Regions from separate parts of the Bradyrhizobium sp. A5 genome, predicted to be linked through region 2. Evidence: predicted binding sites of a transcription regulator. Region 2 holds the regulator's gene; each other region holds the start of a gene.
What was found. The regulator PhoB, encoded in region 2, activates phosphate uptake and scavenging genes when phosphate is short. The targets are predictions, from matches to a motif close to TGTCATNNANCTGTCAT.

Region 1 (7,161 bases), 620 kb from region 2:
TCGCGCTGCCGTCGGTCGCAGAAGGCTTTTCGCTTGCCCTCAACACCGAATACAAGAAGGCCGAAGAGCCGAACAAGCGCTTTGCCGTCGAAGGCAAGAATTTCGACCTCGGCCATGGCGACGTCGTGATCGCCGCGATCACCTCCTGCACCAACACCTCGAACCCGAGCGTGCTGATCGGCGCCGGCCTCCTGGCCCGGAACGCAGCCGCGAGGGGTCTCAAGGCAAAGCCGTGGGTGAAGACCTCGCTTGCGCCGGGCAGCCAGGTGGTCGCGGCCTATCTCGCCGATTCCGGTCTCCAGAAAGATCTCGACAAGGTCGGCTTCAACCTGGTCGGCTTCGGCTGCACCACCTGCATCGGCAATTCCGGTCCGCTGCCGGAGGAGATCTCGAAGTCGATCAACGACAACGGCATCGTCGCGGCCGCCGTGCTCTCCGGTAACCGCAACTTCGAAGGCCGCGTCTCGCCGGACGTGCAGGCGAACTATCTCGCTTCGCCGCCGCTGGTCGTCGCGCACGCGCTCGCGGGCAGCGTCACCAAGAACCTCGCCGTTGAGCCGCTCGGCGAAGGCAAGGACGGCAAGCCAGTCTACCTGAAGGACATCTGGCCGACGACCAAGGAGATCAACGCGTTCATGAAGAAGTTCGTGACCGCGGCGATCTTCAAGAAGAAGTATGCCGACGTGTTCAAGGGCGACACCAACTGGCGCAAGATCAAGACCGTCGAGAGCGAGACCTATCGCTGGAACATGAGCTCGACCTACGTGCAGAACCCGCCCTATTTCGACGGCATGAAGAAGGAGCCGGAGCCGGTCACCGATATCGTCGAGGCCCGCATCCTCGCCATGTTCGGCGACAAGATCACCACCGACCACATCTCGCCGGCCGGTTCGATCAAGCTCACCTCGCCCGCGGGCAAATATCTCAGCGAGCACCAGGTGCGTCCCGCCGACTTCAACCAGTACGGCACGCGGCGCGGCAACCATGAAGTCATGATGCGCGGCACCTTCGCCAACATCCGCATCAAGAACTTCATGCTCAAGGGCGCCGACGGCAACATTCCGGAAGGCGGTCTCACCAAGCACTGGCCCGACGGCGAACAGATGTCGATCTACGACGCCGCGATGAAGTACCAGCAGGAGCAGGTGCCGCTGGTGGTGTTCGCCGGCGCCGAATACGGCAACGGCTCCTCGCGCGACTGGGCCGCGAAGGGCACGCGTCTGCTCGGCGTGCGCGCCGTGATCTGCCAGAGCTTCGAGCGCATCCATCGCTCCAACCTGGTCGGCATGGGCGTGCTGCCGCTGACCTTCGAGGAGGGCACCTCATGGTCGTCGCTCGGCCTGAAGGGCGACGAGAAGGTCACGCTGCGCGGCCTCGTCGGCGATCTGAAGCCCCGTCAGAAGCTGACCGCGGAGATCGTCTCCGGCGACGGTTCGTTGCAGCGCGTTTCGCTGCTCTGCCGCATCGATACGCTGGACGAGCTCGATTACTACCGCAACGGCGGCATTCTGCACTACGTGCTGCGCAAGCTCGCGGCCTGAGCGCGAATTTGTGAACGGTGGCTCACTGCGACGTGAGTAGAAGGTTAAACGAGGGCGGCCTATCACAAGGCCGCCTTCGTGCGTTACGGCGCGCTTTCGATGGCCCCGCCCGGCGGAAAGCCTCGCCCTGGACGGTTTGATGCGCGATGCCCGTAAGACTACGGTGACCATCAGGCGATAGGATATTCCGCAACGCGTGCGAGGTGTGACGTTCGACATGACTGCAATGATGGCCTCTAATCTGGTTTCGCGCTGGTCCGGTGCACTCTGGTCGGGAGCACTCGGCATCTGCGCTATCGTCGCCGTCATTCGTCCCGCGCACGCCGATCCTCGTGCCGTTGTCGAATTGTTTACCTCGCAGGGCTGCTCGTCCTGCCCGCCCGCCGACAAGATCATCGGCGACCTCGCCAACGATCCCTCCGTCATCGCACTGAGCATGCCGATCGATTATTGGGACTATCTCGGCTGGAAGGACACGCTGGCGGATTCCCGCTTCTCGGCGCGGCAGCGCGCCTATTCGCGCATGCGCGGCGACCGTGAGGTCTACACGCCGCAGGTCGTTGTGAACGGCTCCACGCATGTCATCGGCAGCGACCGCGCCGGCATCGAGAATGCGATCGGCAAAACTGATAAGGGCACGGGCGTGATGAGCGTGCCGGTGACGATGTCGCTCTCGGGCAAGCAGATCAACGTCTCGGTGGCCGCGAGCAATGAGCCGGCGGTATCGCATGGCGAAGTCTGGATCTGCTCGATCGCCAGGTCGGTGCCGATCGCGATCAGCCGCGGCGAAAATCGCGGACAGCAGGTCACCTATCACAACGTCGTGCGCAACCTGCTGAAGGTCGGCGACTGGACCGGCCGTCCGGAGAGCTGGACCGTGCCGATCGAGAACCTCACGCGCGACGGCGTCGACGGCGCGGTGGTCTATGTCCAGGACGGCAGCCGCGAGAAGCCGGGGCCGATGCTCGGCGCGGCGTACACATCGCTGCACTGAAGCGTAAAGATCGTCACAGAAAAAGCAGCCTCTCGTCATTCCGGGGCGCGCCTCTTGGCGCGAGCCCGGAATCCATTTCTCAGCTCACATTGTTGATCGATGGATTCTCAGGTGCGCAATTGCGCACCATAGCTCGCGCTACGCGCGCCCCGGAATGACTGCAAATCGAAACATCCCGACACAAACAAAAAAGGACCAACTTGCGTTGGCCCTCCTTGTCGTGCGTACAGACCCGATCCTGTTCGACCCCGGGGGGCTGGGGGCTGAGGAATCCGGAACCGAAAGGACCGGGCCAACGCACACAGCTCTTTTCGCAATGCAGGGCGGCGGGCGCTTGGCGGAAAAGCGGCGATACTATGATTCCTGCTAACGATCCCGTGACGGTTCGTCGCGACAGAGTTCCACTCTTGCGTGTGCTGTGATTCGCACGCGATTCAATGAGTTGAGTGAGGAGCCTCTTGCGGCCGGGAACAGTTGGCGCGATCATGCAATTGTCATGATCCGCGGTTCCGGGGACGGTCTTCGCGGAGGCGATCATGTTGATGCGACAGGAGGCGTTCCATGAGTCTGTCGGAGGATGCCGATCCGAGCGAGCAGCGCGCGGCGGCGCGCCCCGCCGCTGCGAACACGCAGCTGACCCGGGTGACCTTCAACCGGCTCGAGCTGCACCGTATTCTCAATCTCTACGGCCGCATGGTCGCCGACGGCGAGTGGCGCGACTACGCCATCGACTTCCTGAGGGATCGCGCCGTGTTCTCGGTCTACCGACGTGCCTCGGAAGTGCCGATCTATCGCATCGAGAAGGATCCGCGGCTCGCGCGCAAGCAGGGCATGTACAGCGTGATCTCGGCGACCGGCCTGATCCTGCGCCGTGGCCACGAACTCGAGCGCGTGCTGCTGGTGATCGATCGGAAATTGGCGGTGGTGTAGCCGCCATCGGAATGACAATCCTACTTCCCCGGTACCGTGCTTGCGCCCTCGCCGAGGTCGCGCTGCATCATCACCGTGTCCAGCCAGCGGCCGAATTTAAGCCCGACACTGGGATGCGTGCCGATCATCTTGAAGCCGCCTTTGGTGTGCACGCCGATCGAGCCGGCATTGGCGGAATCGCCGATCACCGCGATCATCTGGCGGAAGCCGCGCGCCTCGCATTCGGTGATCAGCCGCTCCAGCAGAAGCCCCCCAATGCCGCGGCGGTGGAAGCTGGGGTCGAGATAGATCGAGTTCTCGACCGTGAAGCGATAGGCCGGCCGCGGCCGGTAGGCGCCGGCGTAGGCGTAGCCGGCGAGGCGGCCGTCGAGGATGGCGACGAAATAGGGGTAGCCACCGTCGATCAGCGCGCGATAGCGCCGCGTCATCTCGGCGAGGTCAGGAGGCTCCAGCTCGAACGTCGCGGTGCCCTCGCGGACAGCCTGCTGGTAGATGGCGGTGATGGCGGGGAGGTCGGCCTCGAGCGTGGGCCTGATTTCGGGTGCGGACATGGGGCAAGATTAGAGCCTTCCCGCGACGGCTGGAAGAGGCAACGACGCTGCCCCACCCGTCATTGCGAGCGCGGCGAAGCAATCCAGAAATGCGTCCGCGGAGGGACTCTGGATTGCTTCGTCGCAAGAGCTCCTCGCAATGACGGTCGCTTGTGGCCGCGCCCGGCCCAAACAAAAACCCCGGCCTCTCGGCCGGGGTTCGTGTCCGTTCTCTCAGGCTGGCGCTTAGTCGCGCTGGCCGAGGAGCTGCAGCAGCAGCGTGAACAGGTTGATGAAGTTCAGGTAGAGCGACAGTGCGCCGGTGATGGCCGCACGCTCTGCGATGTCGCCGCCGGCCGAAGCGTAGCCGTAGATGTAGTCGTTCTTCAGCCGCTGGGTATCCCAGGCGGTGAGGCCCGCGAACACCAGCACGCCGACCACCGAGACGATGAACTGCAGCATCGTGCTCGCCAGGAACAGGTTGACCAGGCTCGCGAGGATGATGCCGATCAAGCCCATGAACAGGAACGAGCCCATCCCGGTGAGATCACGCTTGGTGGTGTAGCCATAGAGGCTGAGCGCGCCGAAGGTCGCTGCCGTGATGAAGAACACCCGAACGATCGAGGTGTGCGTGAACACCAGGAAGATCGAGGACAGCGAGATGCCCATCAGCGCCGCGAACACCCAGAACAGGATCTGGGCGGTCGACGGGGCCAGGCGGTTGATGCCTGCCGAGATCACGAACACCATGGCGAGCGGCGCGAGCATGAACAGCCACTTCAGGGGGCTGACGAACATCGCGTAGCCGAACGGCGTCAGGAACAGCTTGCCGACGCGGACGGCTTCCGGGGTCGGAACGTCGGTCACGGCGGCCATGTAGACGCCGAGCGCGGCCAGGCCGGTGATGGCCAGGCCAATGCTCATGTAATTGTAGATGCGCAGCATGTAGGCGCGCAGGCCGGCATCGACCGTCGCGGCGTCAACACGCCCGGCGGCCCTGCCGAAAGGAGAAGCGTAGTTACGGTCTAGGTCCGACATGGTCGAATTCCCATTGGTTGGTCCGGTCCGGCACGAGGGTCGCCATGCCGCCGGTTCGTCAAATTCTATCTCGGATACCGCTGTGGGCCGTCATTAAATTTGGCTCACAATCGGGGCTCCGAACCCACTCGATATGTGGGAAACTAACACATTCGCCGCAACGGTCCACGCGCGGCTGAATGTCGCCCTCTCCTGCAATCTCGGCGAGCGGACGTGGTTAATCGCAGGAATCGTGCGATTTCGCTCCCACAAGGCCAGCCGCTACCATTTGTCACAAATTGCGCAACACCGTGGCGGGCTTTTTGTTCAACGCCAGGAGCGTGCCGGCGAGCCCAAGCCCGACCGTGACGATGAGGGCGGCCGCGACCACGCCGGCCGCGCTGCCGGCCTGCCAGACGAACGTCAGCGTCATCAGCCGCGTCACGATCATCCAGGCCGCGACGCTGCCGGCGATCACGCCGAACACCGCGGTCGCGAGCCCGATCAGGAGGTATTCGAGGGCGTAGGCGCCGAGCAGGCGCAGCCGGGTCGCTCCCAGGGTCTTCAGGATCACCGCATCATAGACCCGGTGGCGATGGCCGGCGGCGAGCGCCCCGCCCAGCACCAGGATCGCCGAGATCAGGGTCACGGCGCTGGCGCCGCGGATCGCGAGCGCCAGATTGGTCACGACCGCGCCGACCGTCTCCATCACCTCGCGCACGCGCACGCTCGTCACCATCGGATAGGCGTCGGCGACCTGCTTGATGATCTTGCCGTCGCCCGCGGCAGTGCCGCCGGATTCCGTCAGGGTCGCAATATGGGTGTGCGGCGCGCCCTTGAAGGCGTTCGGCGAGAACACCAGCACGAAATTGATGCCGAGCCCCTGCCAGTCGATGGTGCGCAGATTGCCGATTTTGGCGGGAATGTCGCGGCCGAGCACGTTGACCACGACCTCGTCGCCGAGCTTCAGGCCGAGGCCGTCGGCGATCTTCTTCTCCATCGAGACCAGCGGCGGGCCGGAATAGTCGGCGCGCCACCATTCGCCCTCGACCACCTTGGAGCCCTTCGGCAGCTCGGCGGTATAGGTCAGGCCGCGGTCGCTCTGCAGCACCCACTCCGAATCGGTGGTCGGCTTGAGCTCTTCGGCGCGCAACCCGCGCGCTCCGACGATCCGCCCGCGCAGCATCGGGACGTCCTCGACCTTCGCACCGGGCGCGATCCGGCGCAGATAGCCGTCGAACTCGGCGGCCTGCGTGCTCGGGATGTCGATGAAGAAGAACGACGGCGCCTGATCGGGCAGGGCCGCGAGAAACTGCCGGCGCAGATTGCCGTCGATCTGCGTGATGGTGACGAGCACGGCGAGCCCGAGCCCCAGCGACAGCACGACGGAGGGCGTCAGCGCGCCCGGCCGGTGGATGTTGGCGATCGCAAGCCGCAGCATCGGCAGCCGCGTCCGCGGCAGCCGCCGCGCGATCGTCATTAGCAGCGCGGCGATGCCGCGGAGCAGGGCGAACACGACGACGGAGGAGGCCACGAACACCGCGGCGATCCGCTTGTCGAAGGAGAGGCCGATCACGACCGCGATCAGCAGCGCGACCACGACGGCCATGAAGACCAGGTAGCTCCAGCGCGGCCGGTGCCAATCCGAGCTGATGGTGTCGCGGAATAGCGCGGCCACCGGCACGTCGTGCACGCGCCCGAGCGGCCACAGGCCGAAGGCCAGCGCGGTCAGGATGCCATAGACGAAGGACAGCGCGAGCTCGTCGGCATGCACCGCCGCCACCACCGGTAGCGGCAGCAGCTTGCCGAACAATCCGACGATGGCGAACGGCATCGCCGCGCCGAGCGCCAGGCCGATCACCGAGCCGATCGCGGCGAGCAGGATGACCTGCGCCAGATAAATGCCGAACACGTCGCGCCCCGTCGCGCCGACCGCCTTGAACGCCGCGATCACCTCGAGCTTGCGGTCGATATGGCTCTTCACGGCATTGGCGACGCCGACGCCGCCGACCAGCAGCGCGGCGAGGCCGACCAGCGTCAAAAACTGCGTGAAGCGGCTGATGTTGCGCTCGAGCTGCGGCGAGGCATTGGAGCGGCTGCGGATTTCCCAGCCAGCCTGCGGCGCGGCGTTGCGCGCGTCCGCGATGAA
Region 2 (7,161 bases):
CGAGATCGCGGCGCAGGCACGCTCTAACCGCCCGACACTGTCCTCGATTTCGGCTTCGGTGACGATCAAAGGCGGCAGGAAGCGCACGACATTGTCGCCGGCGCCGACCGTGAGCAGTTTTTCGCTCCGCAACGCCGCGACGAGATCGCCGGATGGCACCACGGCCTTGATACCGATCAGGAGGCCCTCGCCGCGCACTTCGCTGACCACGTCGGGATGGCGGTCGATCACGGAGGCGAGCTTCTGCTTGAGCAGCAGCGACATCCGCTGGACGTGGTCGAAGAAGCCGGGCTTGAGCATGACGTCGAGCACGGCATTCGCCGCCGCGATCGCGAGCGGGTTGCCGCCGAAGGTCGAGCCGTGCGAGCCGGGGCCCATGCCGGAAGCTGCGTCCGCGGTCGCCAACACCGCGCCGATCGGGAAGCCGCCGCCGAGCGCTTTCGCCAGCGACATCACGTCAGGTGTGACGCCGGTGCGGCGATGCGCGAACAGATCGCCGGTGCGGCCCATGCCGGTCTGCACCTCGTCGAACGCCAGCAGCAGCCCCTTGTCGTCGCAGAGCTGGCGCAATGCCCGGAGGAAGGCAGGCGTCGCCGAACGCACACCACCCTCGCCCTGGATCGGCTCGATCAGGATGCCGGCGGTCTGCGGACCGATCGCCTTCTTCACGGCCTCGATGTCACCGTGCGGGACCTGGTCGAAACCGTCCATCGGCGGACCGAACCCTTCGAGATATTTCGCGGATCCTGTCGCCGCCAGCGTCGCCAGCGTGCGGCCGTGGAAGGCGCCCTCGAAGGTGATGATGCGGTAGCGCTCCGGATGCCCCTTGGAGAAGTGGTGATGGCGGACCAGCTTGATCACACCCTCCAACGCCTCGGCGCCGGAATTGCAGAAGAACACGAAGTCCGCGAAGCTTTCATTGCACAGGCGTGCGGCGAGCTTCTCGCCGTCCGGGCTCTGGAACAGGTTCGACATGTGCCAGAGCTTGGTCGCCTGCTCCTGCAACGCCTTGACCAGCGCGGGATGGGCATGGCCGAGCGCATTCACCGCCACGCCGGAAGTAAAATCGAGATAGCGCTCGCCATTGGTCGCGATCAGCCAGCAGCCTTCGCCGCGCTCGAAACCGAGGTCGGACCTGGCGAAAACGGGGAGCAAATGCGGCGCTGCGCTGTTAGTCATGACTGTCACTTGAATGTTGCGGACGGTGAGCGTGCATTACGCAACGCACCATTCACCGGCCCGGAAAACGAAACGTGCCGCCTTTTAAGGGCGGCACGCGGGACTATCTTATGCTTGGTGAAACGGGTGTCAATGCCGCCCGGAAAGCCTCGCGAAACGCTGAATCCGTAGTCTTGCGGTGGCGATTTTGCGGGATTTCGCCACGGAACATGTGGAAGCGAGTCGGCGGACTCTTGCGCGTGAGTCACGCCATATTGTAGCGTTTGGCTTGTCAGATACGACATCTCGTGCGGCAGTTCTGATCTCTAAGTCCTCATGTACCGGCGTAAACGTTCGGGCGGCTCTCGGTGCCCGGCGAGCCTTAAGGGATTCTGACGGCACGGGTTTTTCGAGGCTTAGGCATTCGCAGTGCAGCCCCAGGATGGAGGCGCGCGGCGAAGGAAAGGGTGCAATGACGGTTTTGACCTGGTCGGATGATCGCGTCGAGCAACTGAAGAAGCTCTGGGAGGCCGGGTTGTCGGCCAGCCAGATCGCGGCAGAGCTCGGTAATGTCACCCGCAACGCCGTGATCGGCAAGGTGCACAGGCTCGGCCTGTCCGGCCGCGCCAAGAGCCCTTCATCCGCTGCGCCGCGGCCGCGCAAGGCGCGTCCCGCCCAGCACATGATGCGGGTGAGCCGGCCCATCGCGCGCGGCAACACCGCGCTGGCACAGGCCTTCGAGGTCGAGGTCGAGGCCGAACCGGTCACCTACGACAACGTGGTGCCGATGAGCCAGCGGCTGTCGCTGCTGGAGCTCAACGAGGCGACCTGCCACTGGCCGGTCGGCGATCCCTCGAGCCCGGATTTCTTCTTCTGCGGCGGCAAGGCGCTCTCCGGCCTGCCCTATTGCGCCCAGCACTCGCGGGTTGCGTATCAGCCGGCAGCGGATCGCCGGCGCGCGCCGGCGAAGCCGGGTCCGCGCTGAGGTAGCGGAATTCTCTGATCGTCAACGCGGCGGCCGTCACACGATGACGGCTCCAATTCCTCGGTGTCATCCCCGCCTAGTGCGCAATTGCGCGCGGGGCGCGGGTATCCATAACCACAGGGCGCAATTGTTGCGCGCGATGGTCGCTCCGAGTCTTCGCCAAACCACGTCCTGTGGTTATGGATCCCGGGCTCGCGCTGCGCGCACCCGGGGATGACGACGGAAATTGTTGCCGCAGCTCGCTAAGCCAACAGCCGCTAAACCGCCTTACGTCTGCTCGGCCTTCGCAAAGCGATCGTCGAGCGCATAGCCGGCGCCGCGGACGGTGCGGATCGGGTCCTGCTCGCGGCCGAGATTGAGCAGCTTGCGCAGGCGGCCGATATGCACGTCGACGGTGCGTTCGTCGATGTAGATGTCGCGGCCCCAGACGCTGTCGAGCAGTTGCTCGCGCGAGAACACGCGGCCGGGATGCTCCAGGAAGAACTCCAGCAGGCGATATTCGGTCGGGCCGAGGTCGATCGGCCGGCCCGAGCGCGCCACGCGGCGCTTGTCACGATCGAGCTCGATGTCGCCGTAGGCCAGCACGGTGGCGAGCCGCTCCGGGCTGGCGCGGCGCAGCAGGCCCTTCACGCGCGCCAGGAGCTCCGGCACCGAGAACGGCTTGACGATGTAGTCGTCGGCACCGGTCGCAAGGCCCCGCACCCGCTCGCTCTCCTCGCCGCGCGCGGTGAGCATGATGATCGGCAGCTGCTTGGTCTCCGGCCGGGTGCGAAGCCGCCGGCACAATTCGATGCCGGACAGCCCCGGCAGCATCCAGTCGAGCACGATCAGATCGGGAATGTGCTCCTTGAGACGGGTGTCGGCGTCGTCGCCACGCATCACCGTCTCGACGTCATAGCCGTCGCCTTCGAGGTTGTAGCGAAGCAGCTCGGTGAGAGCTTCCTCGTCTTCAACCACCATAATGCGTGCGCCCATCGGGTCGTGGCTCCTCAAGTCGTCAGGTATTCGGGACCGTCGTGGCGAAGGTCGTCATGTCGCCCTTCGGCCGCTTGTCGGTGATCGCCTGACCTTCGATCATGTAGAACACGGTCTCGGCGACGTTGGTGGCGTGATCGCCGATACGCTCGATGTTCTTGGCGCAGAACATCAGATGGATGCAGAACGAGATGTTGCGCGGATCCTCCATCATGTAGGTCAGGAGCTCGCGGAACAGCGAGGTGCAGATGGCGTCGACTTCCTCGTCGCCCTTCCACACCGCCATCGCCGCCGGCAGGTCGTGCGCGGCGTAGGCGTCCAGCACCGACTTGACCTGCTGCTGCACGAGGTCGGTCATGTGCTCGAGGCCGCGGAACAGCTTGAGCGGATGGAAATCCGTCTCCAGCGCCGCGACGCGCTTGCCCATGTTCTTGGCGAGGTCGCCGATGCGCTCGAGATCGGTCGCAACCCGCATGGCGCCGACGATCTCGCGCAGATCGACCGCCATCGGCTGGCGGCGCGCGATGGTGAGAACGGCGCGCTCCTCGATCTTCTTCTGCAGCGCGTCCAGCTCGGCGTCGATGGCGACGACGCGCTGACCGAGCGCGACGTCGCGGCGGATCAGCGCGTCGACGGAATCGACGATCATGCGCTCGGCGATGCCGCCCATTTCCGCGACCAGCCGGGTGAGTTCCTGCAGGTCGGTGTCGAAGGCCTTTGCGGTATGTTCAGTGCCCATGTCCCGTCTCCTCAACCGAACCGGCCGGTGATGTAATCCTGGGTGCGCCGATCGGTCGGCGACGTGAAGATCTTGCTGGTGTCGTCGAACTCGATCAACTCGCCGAGATACATGAAGGCGGTCTTGTCGGAGACGCGCGCAGCCTGCTGCATGTTGTGGGTGACGATCGCGATCGTGTAGTTCTCGGACAGCTCCTGGATCAGCTCCTCGACCTTGGCGGTCGAGATCGGATCGAGCGCCGAGCACGGCTCGTCGAACAGGATCACTTCCGGCCGCACCGCGACGGTGCGGGCGATGCAGAGGCGCTGCTGCTGGCCGCCCGAGAGCGAAAGGCCCGACGCGTTGAGCTTGTCCTTGACCTCGTTCCACAGCGCGCCGCCGCGCAGCGCCTTCTCGACGCGGTCGTCCATCTCGGACTTCGAGATCTTCTCATAGAGACGGATGCCGAAGGCGATGTTCTCGTAGATCGTCATCGGGAACGGCGTCGGCTTCTGGAACACCATGCCGACGCGGGCGCGCAGCAGGTTGAGGTCCAGCCTGGGGTCCAGGATGTTGGTCTGGTCGAGCATGAGCTGGCCGGTGGCGCGCTGGCCCGGATAGAGGTCGTACATCCGGTTGAAGATACGCAGCAGGGTCGACTTGCCGCAGCCCGACGGGCCGATGAACGCCGTGACGCGGTTGGTGCCGAGCGCGAGGTTGATGTTCTTCAGCGCGTGGTGTTCGCCGTAATAAAAGTTCAGGTTGCGCACCGTCACCTTGGCCGGGGCCTCGGGCAGCACCGGCGCCTGGGGCAACCCACCGGCCGCGCTCATCGATACGGAAAGCTCACTCATTTTGCGGTCCTCTCGGCGCCAAGGATGCGCGCACCAATATTCAGGGCAAGAACAGTCAGGGTGATGAGCAGGGCCCCGCTCCACGCCAGCTGCTTCCAGTAGGCGTAGGGGCTCTGCACGAAGTTGTTGATGGTGACCGGCAGGTTCGCCATCGTCTTGGTCAGGTCCAGGCTGAAGAACTGGTTCGACAGCGCGGTGAAGAGCAGCGGCGCGGTCTCGCCGGCGACGCGTGCGGTGGCGAGCAGTACGCCGGTGATGAGGCCGGCGCGGGCCGAGCGATAGGCGATCCGCTTGATCACCAGCGAGCGCGGCAGGCCGAGCGCCGAGGCCGCCTCGCGCAGCGCGTTCGGCACCAGCAGCAGCATGTCCTCGGTCGTACGCAGCACCACCGGGATGACGATGACGGCCAGCGCGAGCGCGCCCGCGATCGCCGAGAAGCCGCGCATCGGCACCACCACCGCGCCGTAGATGAACAGGCCGATGATGATCGAGGGCGCCGAGAGCAGAATGTCGTTGATGAAGCGGATCACCGAGGTCAGGCGATCGTTGCGGCCGTATTCGGCGAGGTAGGTGCCGGCGAACATGCCGAGCGGCGCACCGATGCCGACGCCGATCACGGTCATCATCAGTGAGCCGACGATGGCATTGAGCAGGCCACCCTCGTTGGATCCGGGCGGCGGCGTGTTCTCGGTGAACAGCTGAACGTTCAGGCCCGCAAGGCCGTTGTACAGCAGCGTGATCAGGATCAGCGCTAGCCAGGTGACGCCGAAGGCGGCAGCCGCGAAGCAAAGACCGCGGACGATGAAATCCTTGCGGCGGCGACGTGAATAGATCGGGTTCATGGCGCTAGTTCCCCGCCTTCTTTTCCAGGCGCATCAGCATCAGCCGGGCGGCTGCGAGCACGAAGAACGTCAACACGAACAGCAAGAGGCCAAGCAGGATCAGGCCGGACTGGTGCAGGCCGTCGCTTTCGGCGAACTCGGATGCGATCGCCGCCGAGATCGTGGTGCCCGGCGCGAAGATCGACCCGGAGATGCGGAACGAGTTGCCGATGATGAAGGTCACCGCCATGGTCTCGCCGAGCGCGCGTCCGAGCGCCAGCATGACGCCGCCGATGACGCCGACGCGGGTGTAGGGGATGACGACGCTGCGGACGACTTCCCAAGTGGTGCAGCCGACGCCGTAGGCCGCTTCCTTCAGCACCGGGGGCACCGTCTTGAACACGTCGACCGAGATCGAGGTGATGAAGGGCAGCACCATGATGGCGAGGATCAGCGCGGCGTTGAAGAGGCTGAGATAGGACGGCGGGCCGGCGAAGATCGCACCCAGCACGGGAACGCCGTCGAAGATCTTGATCATGAAGGGCTGGAAGCTGTTGGCCAGGAACGGGCCCAGCACGAAGAAGCCCCACATGCCGTAGATGATCGAGGGAATGCCGGCGAGCAGCTCGATGGCCATGCCGATCGGACGGCGCAGCCATTGCGGGCAGAGCTCGGTCAGGAAGATCGCAATGCCGATCCCGACGGGAATGGCGATCAGCATCGCGATGAAGGAGGTGACGAGCGTGCCGTAGATCGGGCCGAGCGCGCCGAGCACGGGCGGATCAGCCGACGGCGCCCAGCGCTGCGTCCACAGGAAGGAGAGGCCGAACTCCTTCATCGCCGGGAAGGCGCCGACGATCAGCGACAGGATGATGCCGCCGAGGATCAGCAGCACGGAGATCGCGCTCAGGCGCGTGATCCAGTAAAAGGTGACATCCCCGAGCTTGAACGCGCTCAACGCCTTGGCGCGGTCATAAGGTCCGGCGGCATCAACTACATTGCTCTCGACAGCCATCTCAGCCACGCCGATCCCCTGTACCCGTTTTATATACGCTTGTTGTCGGTCTTGCGCTCCGGATACGGCGCGAAGCCGATCCGGAGCGGACGTCTTGCGGATCCCGGCACCGCGTCCGGGACAAGAGCGCTCAGCTCTTGATGTCGGAGGACCAGGTCTTCTCGATCAGCTTCACGACGCTGTCGGGCATCGGGATGTAGTCGAGCTCTTCGGCCATCTTGTCGCCGCTCTTGAACGCCCAGGCGAAGAACTTGAGGGCTTCCTTCGAGGCCGCCTTGTCGGTGGCATCCTTGTGCATCAGGATGAAGGTCGCCGCCGTGATCGGCCAGGACTTCTCGCCGGGCTGGTCGGTCAGGATGACGTAGTAGCCGGGAGCCTTGGCCCAGTCGGCATTGGACGCGGCCGCCTGGAAGGCTTCGACCGTCGGCTGCACGGTCTTGCCGGCCTTGTTGACGAGACCGGTGTAGGTCAGCTTGTTCTGCTTGGCGTAGGCGTACTCGACGTAGCCGATCGAGTTCTTGGTCTGGCCGATGTTGCCCGACACGCCTTCGTTGCCCTTGGCGCCAACGCCGACCGGCCACTCGACCGCGGTGCCCTCACCGACCTTGCTCTTCCAGTCGGCGCTGGCCTTGGAG
Region 3 (7,161 bases), 680 kb from region 2:
CGCACGATCGCGGCCGATTGCGGGTTGCGGCCGAGATTGATGATGAAGGCGCGGTCGATCTTGATCTTGTCGAACGGGAACGCCTGGAGGTAGCTCAGCGAGGAATAGCCGCTGCCGAAATCGTCCATGGAGATACGCACGCCGAGCGCCTTCAGCCGGCGCAGCAGTGCGAGGCCCCGATCGAAATCCTCGATCAGCACGCCCTCGGTGATCTCGAGCTCGAGCCGGCCGGGCGAAAGCTCGGTCTCGAGCAGGATCGAATGCACCAGCCCGACCACGTCTCCGTGCATGAACTGAGCCGGCGACAGATTGACCGCGACCTGAAGCGGCTTCGGCCAGGACGCCGCCTCGCGGCAGGCTTGGCGCAGGATCCACTCGCCCATCTCGACGATCAGGCCGCTCTCCTCGGCGATCGGGATGAAGTCGGCCGGTGAGACCTGGCCACGCACCGGATGCTGCCAGCGCGCCAGCGCCTCGAAGCCGATGATGTCGCTCTCGGCGACACTGTGGCGCGCGATGCCCTGCGGCTGGAAGGCCAGCGAGAGCTCGCCGTTCTTGATCGCGTTCGACAGGTCCTGATGCAGCACGCGGCGGTCGCGGATCTGCTGGTCCATCTCCGGCTGGTAGAGGCTGATCGTGCCGCGCGACTTCTGCTTGGCGCGGAACAGTGCCGCACCGGCATTGGCGAGCAGCGAGGCGCCGTCGGCGCCATTGTGCGGGAAGATCGACATGCCGGTGGTAACGCCGGCGCGAACCGCCCGGCCGTCGATCTGGAATTCCTGGGTGACGGCCTCGCCGACATGCCGCGCCAGCGCGAGGCCCGCTTCGGGCTGCTTGCCGTCGATGATGAGCCCGAACTCGTCGCCGGACAGGCGCGCCACCAGGCCGCCGCGCGCGACGTCCTGGAGACGCTGGGCGACCTCGATCAGCAGCTTGTCGCCGAGCGCATGGCCGAACACGTCGTTGACCTCCTTGAGGCCGTCGAGGTCGATCGAGAGGACCGCGAATTCCTCGCCGGTGCCCTCGCAAGCCTCGATCATCTGGTTCAACGCCTGCAGGAAGGCCGCGCGGTTCGGCAGGTCGGTGAGGCCGTCGTGATAGGCCATGTGCGCCATGCGCGACTCGGTCTGCCGGCGGTCGGTGACGTCCTCATGGGTCTTGATCAGATATTGCGGCTCGCCGGCATCGTCGAGCACGGTGGCGCGGCGAGTGAGGAACAGGCGCAGCCCGGCCTTGGTCGAGATCGGGTGCTCCTCGGAGATCATCCCGCGCTTCTTGATCGCGGCTTCGTCGCGCGCGATGATCAGCTTGGCTTCCTTGGCATTGAAGATATCGGAGGCGGTCAGGCCGGTCGCCTCCTCGCGCCTGCGGTTGAGGATCGTCTCCGCGCTGCGGTTGGCGAGCAGATAGCGGCCGTCCTTGACCTGCTCCACGATCAGCGCCACCGGGATGTTGTCGACCACGAGTTCCAGGAACTTCTTCGTGCTCTCCAGCTCCTGCGACAGCGAGCGGCGGTCGGTGATGTCCTCGAACACCAGCAGCAGGAATTCGGGCTTGTTGCTCTCGTTACGGACCACGATCCGGATCGAGGCCACCATACGCCGGGTCGCGCCGCGCTCCACCTCGAATTCGTTGCGATATTGCCCGTCGGACGCCAGGAGCGCGGCCTGGTCGGTCGCCTCGATGCTCGCCGCCGATTTGGGCCCGAACAGCTCGCGCGCGTTCTTGCCGACGACCTGGTCTCGCGAAAAGCCCCAGAACCGCTCGTAGGCGCTGTTGGCGAAGATGTAACGGCCGTCCTCGATGCTCTTGGCGGCCACGCAGGCCGGCACGTTGTCGAGCACCGTTTCCAGGAACTGCTTGGTGGAGGCGAGCTGCCGCGACAGAATGCGCTGCTCGCTGACGTCAAGATGCGTGGCCACCGAGCCGCCGTTCGGCAGCACGAAATATTTCACCAGGATGGACCGCCCGTCCGGCAGTTCGGTGATCAGGCCGTTGGGACTCGCCGCCTTCTCGTAGAAATCGTCATTGGAGACGCCGAGAACGCCGCGCTTGCGCCGCAACTCGAGGATGTCGTAGCCGTTCATGCCGGTCCAGAGGTCCGAGCGCGACAGGCCGTAGATCTCGAGATAACGGTCGTTGCAGAAGATGATGCGCCGCTGCGCATCCGTCATCACCACGCCCTGGTTGAGACTGTTCATGGCCGAGGAGATGAACGCGTTGCGGCGCAGTTGCGACCGCTTGGTCCGGCGCAGCGAGGAATGGATCCACAGCGCGATTGCAACGAGGAACGCGCAGACGACGATGCCGCCGATCAGGGCTTCCCAGATCACGTTCGGATCGAGCTTGTCGAAATAGCTGGGCGCGGCCAAACTGTCCGACAGCGCAAAGGCACGCGCAGGCGCGACCGCGCCGACCAGGCACACGACGGCCTGCACAGCAATCAGTAGCGTGCCGCCCACGTGCCAGTTCTTCTCAGCCATCAGCCACCCGCGATTTCAACGTCGGATTGTCTGGCCTCGCCGGTTTGGATCGGGTAAACGCCTGTACGTGCAACAGAAAAATGTGACGCGAAATACGGCAATTGCCCTGACATGATAAATGCTTCCTTAATGGAAAATGGCCGCGCGGCCCGTTTGCCCGGCACCCAGATACGACCGGCCCCTCCAGCGAGCCTTCTGCACAACCATGGATAGGGTCGACTGCGTCGTCATCGGAGCCGGCGTGGTCGGGCTCGCGGTGGCTCGAAAGCTCGCCCAGGCCGGGCGCGAGGTGATCGTGCTCGAGCAAGCCGAGGCCATCGGCACCATCACCTCCTCGCGCAACAGCGAGGTGATTCATGCCGGCATCTACTACCGCGCCGGAAGCTGGATGGCGCGCATGTGCGTCAACGGCAAGCACGCGCTGTACCGCTACTGCGGCGAGCGCGGCATCCCGCACAGGAATTGCGGCAAGCTGATCGTCGCGACCAACCCGAGAGAGACCGAGAAGCTGCAATCGATCAAGGCGCATGCCGAGGCCAATGGGGTGCTCGACATGCAACTGCTCGCGGGCGAAGCTGCACGCGCGCTGGAGCCGGCACTCGCCTGCGACGCAGCGCTGCTCTCGCCGTCGACCGGCATCATCGACAGCCATGCCTACATGCTCTCGCTGCGCGGCGAAGCCGAGGCCGCCGGCGCCGCCTTCGCGTTTCACACCCCGCTGATCCGCGCCAAAGCGGCTGGCGGCGTCATCGAGGTCGAGGCGGGCGGCGAAGCACCGATGACGCTGCAATGCGACCTGCTCGTCAATGCCGCCGGGCTCTCGGCAACGAACGTGGCGCGCCACATCGATGGCATGCCGATCGACCGGATTCCGCCGGCCTATCTCGCCAAGGGAAACTACTTCAGCTGCAACGCCAAGGCGCCGTTCTCGCGCCTGATCTATCCGGTGCCCGAGCCCGGCGGACTCGGCGTGCATCTGACGCTGGACATGGCGGGACAGGCGCGTTTCGGCCCCGACGTCGAGTGGATCGAGACGATTGATTACGAGGTCGATCCATCACGCGCCGAGCGGTTCTATCCGGCGATCCGAAAATACTGGCCAACGCTGCCCGATGGCGCACTGATGCCGAGCTATTCAGGCATTCGCCCGAAGATCGTGCCGCCGGCGGTGGCCACGCAGGATTTCCTGATGCAGGGCCCGCGCGATCATGGCGTCGAAGGCCTGGTCAACCTGTTCGGAATCGAATCGCCGGGACTGACGTCGTCGCTCGCGATCGCGGATCACGTCGCCGAGCTCGCGCAAATCTAGGCGCCGCGCAAACATCGTCGCGGTCGCGCCGCATACGCGCCCTGCAGCAGGGATGAGCGCAATGGCTCTCACCCCTGCCTGAAAGGGCACGATCAAACTCTACGCTGTTACGGGGGGGTCACTAGTGGAGCGTGTCGCCGGTGTGCCTCAGACGCTCGATCTGGTCCTTGACCATCAACTTCCGGCGCTTCAACTCAACAATTTGCAGGTCGTCTGTTGAAAGGTGCACGAGAGCTTCGTGCAATTCGTGTTCGAGAGTTTTGTGCTTCCGTTCCAATTCAACCAGATGTGCCTGAATTGTCATTCGAAACCTCCTCGGTAGGGGTGAACCTTGGATTCGATCCGGACGAGGAAGTGTACATCACCGATTCGTTCTGTCGATGGGTATCCGTCGTCGCAGTGTCATTTTTGAAAATTCATATGTAACGAAGCGTGAGTAAGGAACCGTGCAGGAAAAATTCATGATATCAATGTGCTTGCGTAGCGCCGCAGCGAATCGTTGAACTATCTTGCGAGAGATCGGTGAGCGACGGCCCGAGATCGCTTGCGATCACGGCGCGCAAGGACGATAATTTTCACAGGGCATCCACAGCCTTAATCTCACGCCATCGGGTTTTCGGCCACCGCAGACATGACCAATGAAGACGAGCGTGAGCTCGAAGCCGAGCTCACCCGGTTGCAGCAGGAACACCGAGATCTCGATGCGGCGATCGATGCACTGCATCAATCGCCTGCCCCCGACCTATTGCGGTTACAGCGGTTGAAGAAGCGCAAGCTGTTGTTGCGCGACCGTATCCAGTTCATCGAAGACCAGATCACGCCGGACATCATCGCCTGATCCACAGGCGATTTGCGCGGCAGCTCGCCGCACCCGGAATCCGCTTGACTCCAAAAGAACAAAATAGGAACATTTAGACAGATCAGCGCCCCAGGAAGCGTCCGAGGAAAACTCGCGAGGACAACGCAGATGCCGGCCACCGCCCTTCTCGACAACAGCCATTATGAACAGGCCTGCGATCAGGCGATCGCGATGTGCGACGGCAATCTGCGCAGCACCATCAAGGCGCTGATCATGGCCAACGAATATCTGGAAGCCGAGCTTGAGGAATTGCGGGCGGCGATTTCAGCCGGCTGCATTCCGGAGACCTCGCGCAGCAAGATGCGGAGCAGCGCCGCCTAGCTTTGATGCCCGGAGCAACGCCATGTCAGATGTGACCTACTACGTTGCATTGCCTTTCCTGATCGATGCCGACGGATCGCCTGTTGCGGGCGCAGCCGAGGAATGCCAGAGCTCGACGGCCGCGTTGCGGCGCGCCGAGATTTTGTCGCGCGGTGCGGGCCATATCGGCGCGGTCGCTTTCTGCCGCAGCGGCGATCCCATGACCGGCGAATTCGGCGACGCCACGCTGCTGCGCAAATTCGGCAACGTGCCGGAAGACCTCGCGACACTGTAAAGTCAGCTACTGACCAGCCTGATCCGCGGCTCGTGCCGCCGGTGCGCCTTGCGCACATACATGGCGGCATCCGCCTCCTCCAGAGCGCGGCCCGCATCGGAGTGCGCGCCCAGCAGCGCAACACCGGCGGACGCGCCCGCGGTTACGTGCTGGCCGCGAAAGGTGAACGACAAATCGTCGATCGCCTGTTCGAAGATCGCGGCCTTCGCCTTGGCATCGGTCTCGCTGAGATTCCACAGCAGCAGCGCGAACTCGTCGCCGCCAAGCCGGCCGACCACATCCGAGGCCCTGACCTGCTGCGTCAGCGTCGCCGCGATCGCCTTGAGCACCTCGTCGCCGGCGGCATGACCGAAGGAATCGTTGATCGGCTTCAGCCGATCGACATCGAGCACGATCAGAGCGCCGCTGGCGCGATAGCGCTTCATGTAGGCGATGGCGCGCCTCAGCTCGCGCTCGAAACCGCGCCGGTTCGGAATCTCCAGCAGGAAATCGGTGTCGGCCGCGGCTTCCAGTTCCGTGACCCGCCGCTGCGCCTCCTTGAGTTTGCTCCGCAGGCCGCGGATGGTCGCCTTGGTGTCGGCGGCCGCCGACGCACCGCGCCGGGCCTGCTTGGCCGGACGCTTCGCCGGAGGTTTGGCCAACCGCCCGGGAACGGCTTTGGATCGGCTGGCGCGGGTCTTCCGGCCCTTTTTGGCCTTCGCAGCGCTCGCCCTTGTGGGTTTCTTCATGGGCATCCTGCTCAATGAAGGCTTGCGGGGATTCACCAAGACAGGATAGTGCATTCCCTTCTCCTTGCCACCGCCTTGCGAGCCACCGGCCGGAACCTTTAATCTGGCCTATCTTTCTGTTTTCCGGGCACAATTGACGTCATGACCGCGCCGATCGCCATCATTATGGGAAGCCAGTCGGACTGGGAGACGATGCGGCACGCCGCCGACACGCTTGCAGCACTGGGCATTGCCGCCGAGACCCGCATCGTTTCGGCACACCGCACCCCCGACCGGCTGTTCGCCTTCGCCAAGGGCGCCAAGGCGGCAGGTTTCAAGGTCATCATCGCCGGCGCCGGCGGCGCTGCCCATTTGCCCGGCATGGCGGCGGCACTGACGGAACTGCCGGTGCTTGGCGTGCCCGTCGAATCCAGGACGCTCAAGGGCATCGATTCGCTCTATTCGATCGTGCAGATGCCCGCGGGCATCCCGGTCGGCACCCTCGCCATCGGCAAGGCCGGCGCGATCAACGCGGCGCTGCTTGCCGCGGCCGTGCTGGCGCTGTGCGACCCGGCCCTGTCCGACCGTCTTGCCGCCTGGCGAAAGGCGCAGACCGAGGCGGTTGCCGAGCGCCCGGAGGACAAGGCGTGACGGACAGCAAGCAGGTGAAGCTGAAGCCCGGCGACACCATCGGAATCCTCGGCGGCGGACAATTGGGGCGGATGCTGGCGATGGCCGCGGCGCGGCTCGGCCTGCGCTGCCAGGTGTTCTCGCCCGATCCGGACTCCCCTGCCTTCGACGTCGTCCTGAACGCGACCTGCGCCGAATATGCCGACGTCGAGGCACTGGAATTGTTCGCCAACGACGTCGACGTCATCACCTACGAATTCGAGAACGTGCCGTCCGCCGCCGCGATGGTGCTGGATGCGCGCCGCCCGGTGCTGCCCAACCGCAAGATCCTCGAGACCACCCAGGACCGGCTCGCCGAAAAGGATTTCGTGACGCGGCTCGGCATCGGCACCGCCGCCTATGCCGACGTCACGTCGGTCTCCTCGTTGCGCGAGGCGATCGTCAAGATTGGCCTCCCGGCCGTGCTGAAAACCCGCCGCTTCGGCTATGACGGCAAAGGTCAGGCCATCATCCGCGAGGGCGACGACATCGCCAAGGTCTGGACCAGCCTCGCCACCAAATCGGCAATCCTCGAAGCC

Region 1: WHZ77_RS32655 (DUF2794 domain-containing protein) is a predicted target of PhoB. The motif match lies at 3,017-3,033, and genes of this name have one in related genera.
Region 3: WHZ77_RS05270 (YdcH family protein) is a predicted target of PhoB. The motif match lies at 4,182-4,198, and genes of this name have one in related genera.

The regions. Positions count from the first base shown of each region.
Region 1 covers NZ_CP148990.1:6,904,416-6,911,576, reverse strand. The annotation lists gene acnA (aconitate hydratase AcnA) at 1-1,541, shown strand, start outside; gene WHZ77_RS32660 (DUF1223 domain-containing protein) at 1,759-2,535, shown strand; gene WHZ77_RS32655 (DUF2794 domain-containing protein) at 3,097-3,465, shown strand; gene WHZ77_RS32650 (GNAT family N-acetyltransferase) at 3,486-4,016, opposite strand; gene WHZ77_RS32645 (Bax inhibitor-1/YccA family protein) at 4,242-5,033, opposite strand; gene WHZ77_RS32640 (ABC transporter permease) at 5,305-7,161, opposite strand, start outside.
Region 2 covers NZ_CP148990.1:447,946-455,106, reverse strand. The annotation lists gene WHZ77_RS02045 (aspartate aminotransferase family protein) at 1-1,179, opposite strand, end outside; gene WHZ77_RS02040 (GcrA family cell cycle regulator) at 1,631-2,143, shown strand; gene phoB (phosphate regulon transcriptional regulator PhoB) at 2,411-3,118, opposite strand; gene phoU (phosphate signaling complex protein PhoU) at 3,141-3,857, opposite strand; gene pstB (phosphate ABC transporter ATP-binding protein PstB) at 3,869-4,690, opposite strand; gene pstA (phosphate ABC transporter permease PstA) at 4,687-5,532, opposite strand; gene pstC (phosphate ABC transporter permease subunit PstC) at 5,537-6,526, opposite strand; gene pstS (phosphate ABC transporter substrate-binding protein PstS) at 6,657-7,161, opposite strand, start outside.
Region 3 covers NZ_CP148990.1:1,125,954-1,133,114, reverse strand. The annotation lists gene WHZ77_RS05280 (EAL domain-containing protein) at 1-2,483, opposite strand, end outside; gene WHZ77_RS05275 (NAD(P)/FAD-dependent oxidoreductase) at 2,689-3,792, shown strand; gene WHZ77_RS05270 (YdcH family protein) at 3,914-4,096, opposite strand; gene WHZ77_RS05265 (YdcH family protein) at 4,424-4,630, shown strand; gene WHZ77_RS05260 (hypothetical protein) at 4,760-4,972, shown strand; gene WHZ77_RS05255 (hypothetical protein) at 4,995-5,246, shown strand; gene WHZ77_RS05250 (GGDEF domain-containing protein) at 5,249-5,974, opposite strand; gene purE (5-(carboxyamino)imidazole ribonucleotide mutase) at 6,116-6,604, shown strand; gene WHZ77_RS05240 (5-(carboxyamino)imidazole ribonucleotide synthase) at 6,601-7,161, shown strand, end outside.